DNA from 3 places in the Serratia sp. Res13-Sevr-LER1-36-b genome. Region 1 is predicted to be linked to each of the others. Evidence: predicted binding sites of a transcription regulator. Region 1 holds the regulator's gene; each other region holds the start of a gene.
The links. The regulator ArgR, encoded in region 1, controls arginine synthesis, uptake and breakdown. The targets are predictions, from matches to a motif close to ANTGAATAAAAATACANT.
Positions count from the first base shown of each region.

Region 2: the regulator ArgR is predicted to act here: its motif matches at 2,018-2,035, upstream of argF (ornithine carbamoyltransferase).
Region 3: the regulator ArgR is predicted to act here: its motif matches at 2,183-2,200, upstream of argC (N-acetyl-gamma-glutamyl-phosphate reductase).

Region 1 is NZ_JADACK010000002.1:110,655-114,868, reverse strand. Features, by position in the region: gene IMQ33_RS00660 (DNA-binding protein) at 1-244, opposite strand, end outside; gene IMQ33_RS00655 (helix-turn-helix transcriptional regulator) at 426-686, shown strand; gene mdh (malate dehydrogenase) at 749-1,687, opposite strand; gene argR (transcriptional regulator ArgR) at 2,153-2,623, shown strand; gene yhcN (peroxide/acid stress response protein YhcN) at 3,027-3,290, shown strand; gene yhcN (peroxide/acid stress response protein YhcN) at 3,423-3,686, shown strand; gene mpl (UDP-N-acetylmuramate:L-alanyl-gamma-D-glutamyl-meso-diaminopimelate ligase) at 3,899-4,214, opposite strand, start outside.
Region 2 is NZ_JADACK010000020.1:502,373-506,586, forward strand. Features, by position in the region: gene IMQ33_RS16405 (IclR family transcriptional regulator) at 1-612, shown strand, start outside; gene miaE (tRNA isopentenyl-2-thiomethyl-A-37 hydroxylase MiaE) at 662-1,423, opposite strand; gene rraB (ribonuclease E inhibitor RraB) at 1,468-1,896, opposite strand; gene argF (ornithine carbamoyltransferase) at 2,059-3,078, shown strand; gene IMQ33_RS16425 (ABC transporter substrate-binding protein) at 3,300-4,214, shown strand, end outside.
Region 3 is NZ_JADACK010000013.1:157,459-161,672, forward strand. Features, by position in the region: gene ppc (phosphoenolpyruvate carboxylase) at 1-669, opposite strand, end outside; gene argE (acetylornithine deacetylase) at 985-2,130, opposite strand; gene argC (N-acetyl-gamma-glutamyl-phosphate reductase) at 2,349-3,353, shown strand; gene argB (acetylglutamate kinase) at 3,374-4,147, shown strand; gene IMQ33_RS08710 (argininosuccinate synthase) at 4,174-4,214, shown strand, end outside.

The sequences.
Region 1 (4,214 bases):
CCCACACTGCAAGTGGGTCCTGACGCCCGGCCTCGTAGATCGCAGGCTCTTCGCGCAATACCAGCAGATTTTTGACGCCGGTTGGCAAGCTGTCGATATGATATTCCAGCGCCTTGCCTTGCACGCCTTTGCGGCGACGGCTGAGCCAATTTTCGCGCCGGGCCATCAGATTGATTCCCTGTGTAGAGGACGGTAATCCTGCGATGCCTATCAGCTCCTTGGCAGCAAACCACTCGTTTTTCATAGCCATGATCTCGGGACAATAGTGTGGCAAGACAAATTTTTCAGAAACCATAAGGTATTTTTGGGAAACTTGGTGGTATCCTAGTTTCTGAATAAACGCTTCACGTTGTTCAAACGATTAATACTGACCTGTTAGTTATACCACTAACAGAACTTTCTCTAATCAAAAAAGGAATGAAAATATGAATTCACGGGACCCAGATTGGCATCCAGCAGACGTCATCGCGGCTTTGAAGAAGAGAGGTACCACTCTGGCAGCGGTTTCACGGGGGGCAGGGTTAAGTTCATCGACGTTGGCCAACGCGCTGTCACGTCCTTGGCCCAAGGGAGAGTGGTTGATTGCTGATGCACTGAACGTACATCCGGCAGAGATCTGGCCGAGCAGGTATTTTGATCCGCTTACCCATCATCTGCGAGATCGGAAAAGTCGAATCAAATCATGATAAACATAAGAAAGCCGCCGGATTCGGCCCGGCGGCTTATCAAAACATCACATACTGAGGGATCAGTTGTTGATAAACTTCTCGCCCAGTTCGATATCTTTGTGCAGTACGTCCAGCATTTCGCTCAGCGCTTTTTGCTCGAAGGCGCTCAGGGTACCGATGTCTTTACGCTCTTCGATACCGTTTTTGCCCAGCAGCAGTGGCTGTGCAAAGAAGCGGGCATATTTGCCATCCCCTTCAACATAGGCACATTCCACTACGCCTTTCTCACCGCTCAACGCACGCACCAGAGACAGGCCAAAACGTGCAGCAGCCTGGCCCATAGATAAGGTTGCAGAGCCGCCACCGGCTTTGGCTTCAACCACTTCGGTACCCGCGTTCTGGATACGTTTGGTCAAATCAGCCACTTCCTGATCGCTAAAGCTTACGCCTGGGATCTGCGATAGCAGAGGCAAGATGGTCACGCCTGAGTGGCCGCCAATCACCGGTACGTTAAGTTCTTCCGGTTGTTTGCCTTTCAGTTCAGCAACGAAGGTGTTTGAACGGATAATATCCAGCGATGTGATGCCAAACAGTTTGTTTTTGTCGTACACACCCGCTTTCTTCAACACTTCTGCCGCAATGGCCACCGTGGTATTCACCGGGTTGGTGATGATACCGATGCAGGCTTTCGGGCAGGTTTTGGCCACTTGCTCAATCAGGTTACGTACGATGCCAGCGTTAACGTTGAACAGATCGGAACGATCCATCCCTGGTTTACGCGCAACGCCAGCAGAAATCAGCACCACGTCCGCACCGTGCAGCGCAGGGGTTGCATCTTCGCCACTGAAGCCTTTGATTTTAACTGCGGTTGGGATGTGGCTTAAGTCAACGGCAACGCCTGGGGTAACAGGGGCAATGTCGTAGAGGGAGAGTTCAGAACCTGAAGGAAGCTGGGTCTTGAGTAGAAGGGCGAGGGCCTGGCCAATACCGCCAGCAGCACCGAGAACTGCAACTTTCATCCTATACTCCTTTATTGTCTTAAATATAAAAGCGCCGTGAATTCTTTGGTCACGGACCTTAATTTATCACGCCTTTAAAAACAACCTCTTAACAGTCGGTTTTAGATCTGGCGCAATAAAATGGCCGATGTTGCGAGCATTTTAAAGTAAATAGCTTATGCATTAAGGGCATAGCGCACACTAATCGAAAATAGTGCCAAGCTTTTCACGATCGCGTTAACCGGCGGTTACATTACACCCTTACGTAACATCAGAACAACATCATTTTAATAACATTTTCGTTACCGGAGAGCTGACTCGCTTCCCGCACCGAAAGGGCATATTCATGAGCAACGGATTTTGTTAAAATCGCGCTCTTGCCTTTCTGTCTGGGCATTTTTGATTTTCCAGACGGCCCCTATATTGCATAAAAATGCATTTATATGCATAATAATCAGCTCTATTACCAACATTCCACGGTGCAAAATGCGTAATCCCGCAAAGCAGGAAGATCTGATCAAGGCGTTTAAGGCGTTATTGAAAGAAGAAAAATTCAGTTCTCAAGGCGAGATCGTTTTGGCGCTGCAAGAAGAAGGCTTCGAGAACATTAACCAGTCCAAGGTATCACGCATGCTGACCAAGTTCGGGGCGGTACGCACGCGTAATGCAAAAATGGAGATGGTGTACTGCCTCCCGGCCGAACTCGGAGTCCCAACCACCACCAGCCCACTCAAGAATCTGGTGCTGGATGTGGATCATAACGACGCGGTGGTGGTGATCCATACCAGCCCAGGTGCGGCGCAGCTGATTGCCCGCCTGTTGGACTCACTGGGCAAATCCGAAGGGATCCTGGGCACCATTGCCGGTGACGACACCATTTTTGTCACTCCGGCCAGTTCATTTACCGCACGCCAACTGTTTGAAGCCATTCTCTCCTTGTTCGAACAGGAACTTTGATGCATTCAGCGCAGCCTGCGGCTCTCCGTCGCGGGCCGCTCATCCTTTATTAACCCTTCATTTACTTCTTCCGCACTGCCTACCACGTTTAAAACTGCCAATAAGCCGACTTGCAGCACATTTCAGTGACATTTCTGGGTGACTGGTGATAGTGACTGGAAGCTTCCGCACTTTTAGTCAAAAGCACTTAGCTCATTGAAATTACAAAAATTTAACATCAAAAGTGTATTTTATCGCCGTTTTTTATTCCATTAGGTTATTAAAAGTCACGGCCACCCCAATAAAGTTTCACTAGAAACTGTTAGTCAGCTATTAATTTTTGCCGTTACTAGATGTATACTCATTTTCGTGACGTAAATCACAGTTCATTGGAACTGATAAAAGAATACGAAGAGGATAAATCATGAAAATTAAAACTACCGTAGCAACAATTAGCCTGCTATCCATGCTGTCTTTCGGTGCATTTGCAGCACAATCCATTGATGCTTCACAGGCTGAAAAACTGCAGTCTGCCGGTACCATCACCGTGAGCGGCGTCGGTGCAGCACCTTCTGATATCCGTCAGGCGCTGTCTGCCAAAGCCGATGCTCAAGGCGCTACCGCTTACCGCGTGATCGAAGCTCGTAACGAAGGCAACTACCACGCTACCGCCGAGATTTACAAATAAGTACAAGATGTGATGTGAGCATTGCACGACAACTCTCTGGTAAAAAACAAGCAGATAACCGCCTTCAAGTATAAAAAACGCTGTAAAGCCCTTCCAGGCCGTTATCTCTGAACGATTAAGGATCGAAGTATCATGAACATGAAAACTACTCTCGTTGCACTTAGCCTGCTGTCTGCCGTTTCTTTCGGTGCTTCTGCGGCTAACCTGGTCACTGATGCCCAAGCCAGCAATCTGCAGTCCGTCGGCACCATTACCGCTAGCGGCGTGGGTGGCGCACCTTCTGATATCCGTCAGGCGCTGTCTGATAAAGCGGACCAGCAAGGGGCCAAAGCCTACCGTGTGATCGAAGCCTATGAAAATGGCAACTGGCACGCAACGGCTGAAATCTACAAGTAAAAAACCGAGGCCGCGTTTACTGAACTGACTACCCTCGTCACTGCCACTGCCGAGTTCTCAGGTAAACGCTAGTATCTTGGAAATTATCGTCGTCCTATCCGACGAACCCCATTGCCCTCGCTCGCGAGGGCTTTTTTATGGGCGTAAAAAAGGCCGCATCAGCGGCCTCATATTGGTAGGGTCGCCGCATGCGGCGCCCGTTTAGCTAAACGTCAGTAGGTTTCTTTCGGTTCGGCCTTGTTAGCCAACCCTGCCAGCAGTTTGTCATGAATGCCGCCAAACCCGCCGTTGCTCATCACCAGAATATGGTCACCCGGCTGCGCGGTTTTCACAATCATCTCCACCAGCGTATCCAGATCGGCACTCCAGTGCGCGGGCTGGACGCAAGCTTCGGCAACTTCCGCTACCTGCCAAGGGATGTGGTGAGGCTGGAACAGGAACACTTCATCGGCACGGCCAAGCGAGGGTGCCAGATCGTTTTTGCTGATCCCCATTTTCATGGTGTTTGAGCGAGGCTCCAGCACGGCC
Region 2 (4,214 bases), on a different contig from region 1:
TCGTTTAAGCTGGGCGTAAAACTGTTCCAGACAGGAGCCTGTTACCTGGAGCAAACGCCTTTCCACAACGTCGCACATGCGATGCTTGAAAAGCTCGCCGAAATCGCGGGGGAAACCGTGTTTCTGGCGTTGCTCAATAACGATGAGTTGGTTTATTTCGATAAAGTGGAAAGCCCCAACTCCGTCAGAACCTCCGCCAGAATTGGTTCGAACAACCCGCTGTACTGCACCGGGCTGGGTAAAGCGATCCTGGCAACCTTGCCTGACGATGAGGTAAAAACCATTCTGGCCCGCACCGGTGGGTTGCAAGCCATCACGCCATATACCGTGACTGATGAAGCGAAATTTTTCGCAATTTTAAATCAGGCACGCCAGCAGGGTTACGCCGTTGACGATCGCGAACATAATGCTGAGGTGTTCTGCCTTGCCGCTCCAGTCTATAACTTTCGGGGCAAGGTCTACGCCGCTATCAGCGTCGCCAGCCTGTTTAACAAAATTAACCAGCAACCCGAGAAAATCGCCACATTGGGGCAAATGATCTCTGACACTGCCCTGGAGCTCTCACAACGCATTGGCTACCGTGGCCAGCAGTTGTACTCCGATTTTCGGTAGTAATCTGACCGGCCTCGCCTCTAGGTGGGAAGGGCCGGATTGTGAGATTTTACGCCACCGGCACGCCGCTGTGGAAGCGGAACTCGGTGTCCGGTGAGCGGATCAGCTCCGCCTCCAACTGGCCAAAAAACGCCACGCGTTCGCTGATATCGCCGCCGGCGATCTGCTCTGCCAGCGTCAGGTAATCCTGATAATGGCGGGCTTCGGAACGCAGTAGCGAAACATAAAACCGGTTCAGCTCATCGTCCAGGAACGGGGCCAGCTTGGCGAAGCGTTCGCAGGAGCGGGCCTCGATATACGCGCCGCAGATCAGTTTATCGATCAGAGTGGCCGGGTCGTGAGTGCGCACCTCGCGGATCATGCTTTTGGCATAGCGACTGGCGGTGATCTTTCTATAAGGGATCTGCCGGGCCTGCATGATCTCCAGCACCTGCGAGAAATGATGCAACTCCTCTTTGATCAGCAACACCATCTTGTCGACCAAATCCTGGCCATAGGCCGAGCCATTCTTCGGCAGGATCTTCCTGGTAAACGCGCTCTGGCGGAACAGCTCTTCCGGCACTTCCTGCGCCTCGTGCACAAACGCCTCATAGGGCCTGAGCAGTGCCAGCAGGGCATCACCACTCTCTTTATCGGCCACGTAGCGGCGGATCAGCCACATGCCGGTCTGCGCCGCTTTCAGCTCGCATACCAGGTGGTCGGTCAGCAACAGGGGCAGGTTTTCCGGGCGGCGGGCCGCTTCGATCCAGCCATCTGGGGTTTCACAGTGCAAGAAGTTTAAAATCGGGGATAACAGAGATTGGTATTTCATCGGGTTCTATCAGGGGCCAGCTTGCGCCAGCCCGCAGGATTTAATTAATGACGTTTGCCGTCGTCGTCTTCATCGATAAAGTCGCCGTCTTCTTCATCGTCGTCGCCTTCTTCACCGTTTGGATCTTCATAGTAGGTGCCCCAACCGTCGTAATTGACACCGCATTTTTCTGCCAGTGCCACCAGTTGTTCTACCTGGCTGTCGATCAGCTCGGCATTCAGCGCAACTTCGCTGATCACGTCACAGCACATCACCATGGAGCCATCTTCCACTTCCAGCTCTTCGGCATCGGTCACTTCGTAGCCCAACTTGAAGGCTTCCACGGCGGCCTGCTCCAGAACTTCAAACTTTTCGGCAGAGAAATGGTGCTCGATAGTGTAGAGCGCATCCGGATCGCTGCCGTCTTCCAGCAGTTCTTCGATGATCAGGCGGGTTTCTTCACGTTGTTCTTCCAGCAATTCGCGGTTTGCCATGCCTCTATCCTCAATAAAATGGGCTTCGTTACTTCTATTTTCACACACCGCTGTCACCGCTGCCACGATAAACGTGAAAGATTTCTGCTTCGGGGTTGAAATTGAATATTCATACATATAAAGTGAATTTAAATTCAATCAAAACGATAGGGATTTACGGAGATGAGCCAGATGAACCCGTTCTACAGTCGTCACTTTTTGAGATTAATGGATTTTACCCCCAGTGAGATCCAGTCCTTGTTGCAGTTAGCCGCCGATTTGAAGCAGGCCAAGAAGCAAGGCCAGGAAACCCGCCATCTGCAAGGCAAAAACATTGCGCTCATCTTCGAAAAAGACTCCACCCGTACCCGATGCTCTTTCGAAGTTGCCGCATTCGATCAGGGCGCTCAGGTGACCTACCTTGGCCCGAGCGGCAGCCAGATCGGCCATAAAGAGTCGATGAAAGACACCGCCCGCGTGCTGGGCCGGATGTACGACGGTATTCAATATCGTGGTTTTGGCCAGTGCCTGGTGGAAACCTTGGCAGAACACGCTGGTGTGCCAGTGTGGAATGGCCTGACCAACGAGTTCCACCCAACTCAGTTGCTGGCAGATCTGCTCACCGTGCGTGAACACCTGCCGGGGAAAGCGTTGAGCGAGGTGAAATTCGCCTACATTGGCGATGCACGTAACAATATGGGCAATACCCTGCTGGAAGCCGCCGCGCTGGTAGGCATGGATCTGCGGTTAGTCGCGCCGAAGGCCTGTTGGCCGCAGGCCGAGCTGGTTGCAGAATGCCAGGCGCTCGCACAGCAGACCGGCGGCAAAATTACCCTGACGGAAGATATTGCCGAAGGCGTACAGGGTGCCGATTTCCTGTATACCGACGTTTGGGTCTCGATGGGGGAAGCCAAAGAAGTCTGGCAGGAGCGGATTGCCCTGCTCAGGCCGTATCAGGTGAATATGGCGATGGTGAAACTGACCGGCAACCCACAGGTGAAATTCCTGCACTGCCTGCCAGCATTCCACGACGATCAAACCACGCTGGGTAAACAGATGGCCGAACAGTACGGCATGCACGGCGGTATGGAAGTGACCAACGAGGTGTTCGAGTCGGAGCACAGCATCGTGTTTGATCAGGCAGAGAACCGCCTGCACACCATTAAGGCGGTGATGGTCGCCACGTTAAGCAAAACCTTGTAAATCATCCTTTCAAAAAACCCTTCTCATAGAAGGGTTTCTTCTGGTTAATCCCCCCTTCTGGTTCTATAGTCTTTTTCGTCATATCAAATAACTTCTTGGCCTTTGCCTGTTTTTTACCAACGTTCTACCGTGGCATTCTGGCGGCAGAAATGCCGTAAAAAACTAATGAGAACAACCTCTTCTCCGTTCTGGTTTACCGGCACATTTAAGGGAAAACGTCTATGAAAGCCAAAGTCTTGCCGCTGTTTATTCTTGCCGCCCTCTCCACGACCGCACTGGCTGCCACGCCGCCAAATACGCTGGTAGTGGTGCAGTCACTGGACGATATCGTCAGCCTGGATCCGGCTGAGGCCAATGAGCTTTCCAGCATCCAGACCGTCCCCAGCCTCTATCAGCGTCTGGTGCAGGCCGATCGTGACAATCCGGCCAAGGTGATCCCGGTGCTGGCGGAAAGTTGGCAGGATGATGCCGCCGCCAAGACCCTGACGGTCAAGCTGCGCCCACAGGCAGCGTTTTCCTCCGGTAACCCGTTGACTGCAGACGACGTGATTTTTTCTTATACCCGCGCAGTGAAGATGAACAAGTCACCGGCGTTTATCCTCAACGTGCTCGGCTGGCAGCCGGACAATATCGAACAACAGCTGAAAAAGATCGACGAGCATACCGTGCAACTGAGCTGGACGGCAGACGTCAGCCCGGCGGTTGCCCTGAATATCCTCTCGACGCCGATCGCCTCAATCGTCGACAGCAAAGCCGTGCAGCCTAACGTGAAGGGTGATGACTTCGGCAACGCCTGGTTGAAGATGCACTCTGCGGGCAGCGGCCCGTTCAAGATGCGGGTTTACCAGCCACATCAGGCGATCGTGCTGGACGCCAACCCAACCTCACCGGGCGATAAGCCACTGCTGAGCAATATCATTATCAAGAACGTGCCAGACCCAAGCGCGCGCCGCCTGCTGATCCAGCAAGGGGATGCCGACGTGGCGCGTGAACTCGGCCCGGATCAAACCGCCGCGCTGAAAAGCCAGGCGGGCGTGAAGGTGCTGGAAATCCCTTCCGCCGAGCAAAACTATCTGGTGTTCAACACCGGTAATACCGCCAACCCGCTGCTGAAGAACCCGGCCTTCTGGGAAGCA
Region 3 (4,214 bases), on a different contig from region 1:
GAACTCGCGCAGGAAGGCCGGTACACCTTCCCACAGGCTGTTTTCCACCACGGCAAAGCCCCATTTGGCTTCATCAACCGGGGATGGGCGATTCTTGCGGATCTCGTCGGTATGCCAGGATTGCGCGACCAGCTGGCGCAGACGGCGCATGATTTTATTGCGCTCGTAGTCGGCCAGGTCGTTATGGTCCAGCTGGCTCAGGCAGGTGTTCACCTCAACCAGCTTGTGGATCAGGGTGCGGCGGGTGATTTCCGTTGGGTGAGCGGTCAGGACCAGCTCGATGGAAAGATCGTCCACCGCCTTTTGCAGCTGTTTGTTATCCAGCTTGTTGTCTTTCAGCTTGGTAAACAACTGCGCCAAGGCTTCCGGGTTGCTGGCCGCTTCGCCGTGTGGCGAGATGCTGTGGTATTGCTCGGCAACGTTGGTCAGATTAAGGAATTGGCTGAAGGCGCGGGCAACGGGCAGCAGCTCATCGTTGGACAGGTTCTGCAGCGTGGAGAGCAGCTCCTGACGATGCGCCTCGTTACCGGCACGTGAAGATTTGGAAAGCTTACGGATAGTTTCAACGCGATCGAGAATATGCTCGCCCAGCGCTTCTTTAATGGTATCGCCTAGCAGTTTGCCGAGCATACTGACATTACTTCGCATTGCCGAATATTGTTCGTTCATATAATCCCTGACCCAGTTCTTTGCATACTTATCATCCTCCGATCGCGGTGTTTTTCGCCACGACCTGAACACGATGAGTACGTGATTTTTCATCTTGTAAGTAAATTTCACGTGCCGTCGCAGCCTGCCGGTTTTATCTGGTCACGTGCCTGTCCAATCATCAATTGACACTATTTTTAGCAAAAAAACATCAAATTCGGCGTATTTTCTGAAATTTAATTACGCGCGGCCGGTTATCAGTCTGGCTTATCGGCTTAAATTACTACGTCTTAAGAGGTAGGGGATGGTAACCCATTCCCCTGTTGTTATTAAGGTTTATTGCCGGCAGAAATGGTCGACCAACTGACCCAGCAGCTTACGCGTTGGCTCAATAAATGCGGTATCCAGATACTCATCCGGCTGATGCGCCTGGTTGATCGAACCTGGGCCGAGCACCAGCGTTGGGCACACTTCCTGGACGAACGGCGCTTCGGTGCAGTAGTTGACCACTTCGGTGCGTGAACCCAGCAGTTTTTCAATCACTGCCACCATGTGATGGTCGGTTGGGCATTCGTAACCAGGGATCGGCGGATGTAGCTCATCGATCGTCAAGCGGCCCGGCCAACGTTGGCTTACCGGTGCCAACGCTTCGTGCAGGAGTTCGTTGATGTTATCCAGCGTCATCCCCGGCAGCGGGCGGATATCCATATGCAGTTCACAGCAGGCACAGATACGGTTGGCCGCATCGCCACCGCTGATATGGCCAAAGTTCATGGTTGGGTAAGGCACCGCAAACGCCGGGTTGTTGTAGCGCTCCTGTAGGGTTTTGCGCAATTCCATCAGATGCCCAATCGACTCATGCATCAGATCGATAGCATTGACACCGCGCGCCGGATCGCTCGAATGGCCCGACTGACCAACGATGCGGATCGCACTGGAGATATGGCCTTTATGCGCGCGCACCGGTTGCAGCGAGGTTGGCTCGCCGATGATGGCAAAGTCCGGGCGGATTTTGCTGGAGGCAGCAAAGTAACGTGCGCCAGCCATCGTCGTTTCTTCATCGGCGGTAGCCAGAATGTACAACGGCTTGGTCAGCTTACTGGCATCGATATCGCGTACCGCATCCAGAATAAAGGCGAAGAAGCCCTTCATGTCGGCGGTCCCCAGCCCGTACAGCTTGTTGTCGTGCTCGGTCAGGGTAAAGGGATCTCGTGTCCAGCGCCCCTGATCGTAAGGCACCGTGTCGGTATGGCCCGCCAGCAGCAGGCCGCCGCTGCCTTCACCGAGGCTGGCCAGCAGGTTGAATTTGTTGCGGGTGTCCGGCACGGGCTGCACGTCGACGCGAAAGCCCAAATCGTTGAACCAGCTAGCCAGCAAGTTGATTAATGCTTCATTACTCTGATCGAGGGCGCCATCGGTGGCGCTGATCGACGGAGTGGCGATCAACGCCCGGTACAGCTCAATAAATGGAGGTAATTTCATCTTCACTGTTGACAGCCTTTGGTTAGGATAGTATCAATATTCATGCATTTATTTTGAATAAAAATACAGTAAGCTAGAGCGTAAGGGAACCTGTAACCCGGATGTTGATAAAAACATCACGCTCAACCACGTGGGTGAACCGCGCAACAACGCGACCAAGCCCTGCTACCGGGGTCGCCGTGACTCTTAGATTGCTAGCCAAGAAGGTGAAAGGCCACATGTTGAATACGCTGATTGTTGGTGCCAGCGGTTATGCCGGAGCAGAGCTCACGGCTTACCTGAATCGCCACCCACACATGAACATAACCGCTTTAGCGGTTTCAGCGCAAAGTGCAGATGCAGGAAAATTGCTTTCCGAGCTGCACCCTCAATTAAAAGGCATCGTCGATCTGCCATTACAGCCGCTGGTTGACGTTGCCGCAGCGGCCAAAGGCATCGACGTTGTTTTCCTCGCGACCGCCCATGAGGTGAGCCACGACATCGCGCCAGCATTCCTGGCCGCGGGTTGCGTGGTGTTCGATCTCTCCGGCGCATTCCGCGTGCAGGATGCTGATTTTTATCAACAGTATTATGGTTTTACACACCAGCATGCCGACTGGCTGGCGCAGGCAGTTTACGGCCTGGCGGAGTGGCAGAGTGAAAAACTCAAGCAGGCGCAGTTGATTGCCGTGCCGGGCTGCTACCCAACGGCTGCGCAGCTGGCGCTCAAACCGCTGCTCGACAAGCAATTACTGAACCTGGATCAATGGCCGGTCATCAACGCCGTTAGCGGCGTGAGTGGTGCAGGGCGTAAAGCCAGCGTCACGACCAGTTTCTGTGAAGTCAGCCTGCAACCTTATGGCCTGTTCAATCATCGTCATCAGCCAGAAATTTCTGCCCATCTTGGGGTGCCAGTTATCTTTACGCCACATTTGGGTAACTTCCCTCGGGGTATTCTGGAAACCATCACCTGCCGCCTGAACAAGGGCGTCACCGCGCAGGACGTGGCAGCGGCTTACCATGCGGCGTATGACGACAAACCGTTGGTGCGGTTGTATGACCAAGGGGTGCCAGCACTGAAATCCGTGGTGGGCCTGCCGTTCTGCGATATCGGCTTTGCCGTGCAGGGCGAGCATCTGATCGCCGTAGCCGCAGAAGACAACCTGTTGAAAGGTGCAGCCGCTCAGGCGGTGCAGTGTCTGAATATCCGTTTCGGCTTCCCTGAAACCCAATCCTTACTTTAAATCAGCGTGAGTAAACAGCAATGAATCCATTGATTATCAAACTAGGTGGCGTGCTACTGGACAGTGAAGAAGCGCTGGAGCGTTTGTTTACCGCGCTGGATGTCTATCGCCAGGAACATCAGCGCCCGCTGGTGATCGTTCACGGCGGCGGCTGCGTGGTGGATGAATTGATGAAACAGCTCTCCCTGCCGGTAGTGAAGAAGAACGGCCTGCGCGTTACTCCAGCCGATCAAATCGACATCATCACCGGCGCACTGGCAGGAACGGCCAATAAAACCCTGCTGGCCTGGGCGGTGAAGCACAAAATTAATGCGGTTGGCCTGAGCCTGGCGGACGGTGGCAGTGTTGCGGTAACTCAGTTGGACCCAGCGTTGGGCCACGTGGGCCACGCAGTACCAGGAACGCCTGCGCTGCTCAATACCTTGTTGGGCGCTGGCTACCTGCCGGTGGTCAGCTCCATCGGCATCACTGCCGAAGGCCAACTGATGAACGTGAACGCCGATCAGGCTGCGACGGCCCTGGCCGCCACGCTGGGGGCGGATTTAATCTTGCTGTCGGATGTCAGCGGTATTCTCGACGGCAAAGGGCAGCGCATCGCGGAAATGACCGCACAAAAAGCCGAGCAACTGATTGCTCAAGGCATCATTACCGATGGTATGGTGGTGAAGGTCAATGCGGCGCTGGATGCTGCACGTACCCTTGGCCGCCCGGTAGATATCGCCAGCTGGCGTAATGCCGAAAAGCTCCCTGCTCTGTTTAATGGTGTGTCGATTGGCACCCGGATCCTCGCTTAAATTTAGAATTAAAAAGGAATAACACAATGCAAAACAAAGGCATCAAGAAAATCGTTCTGGCGTACTC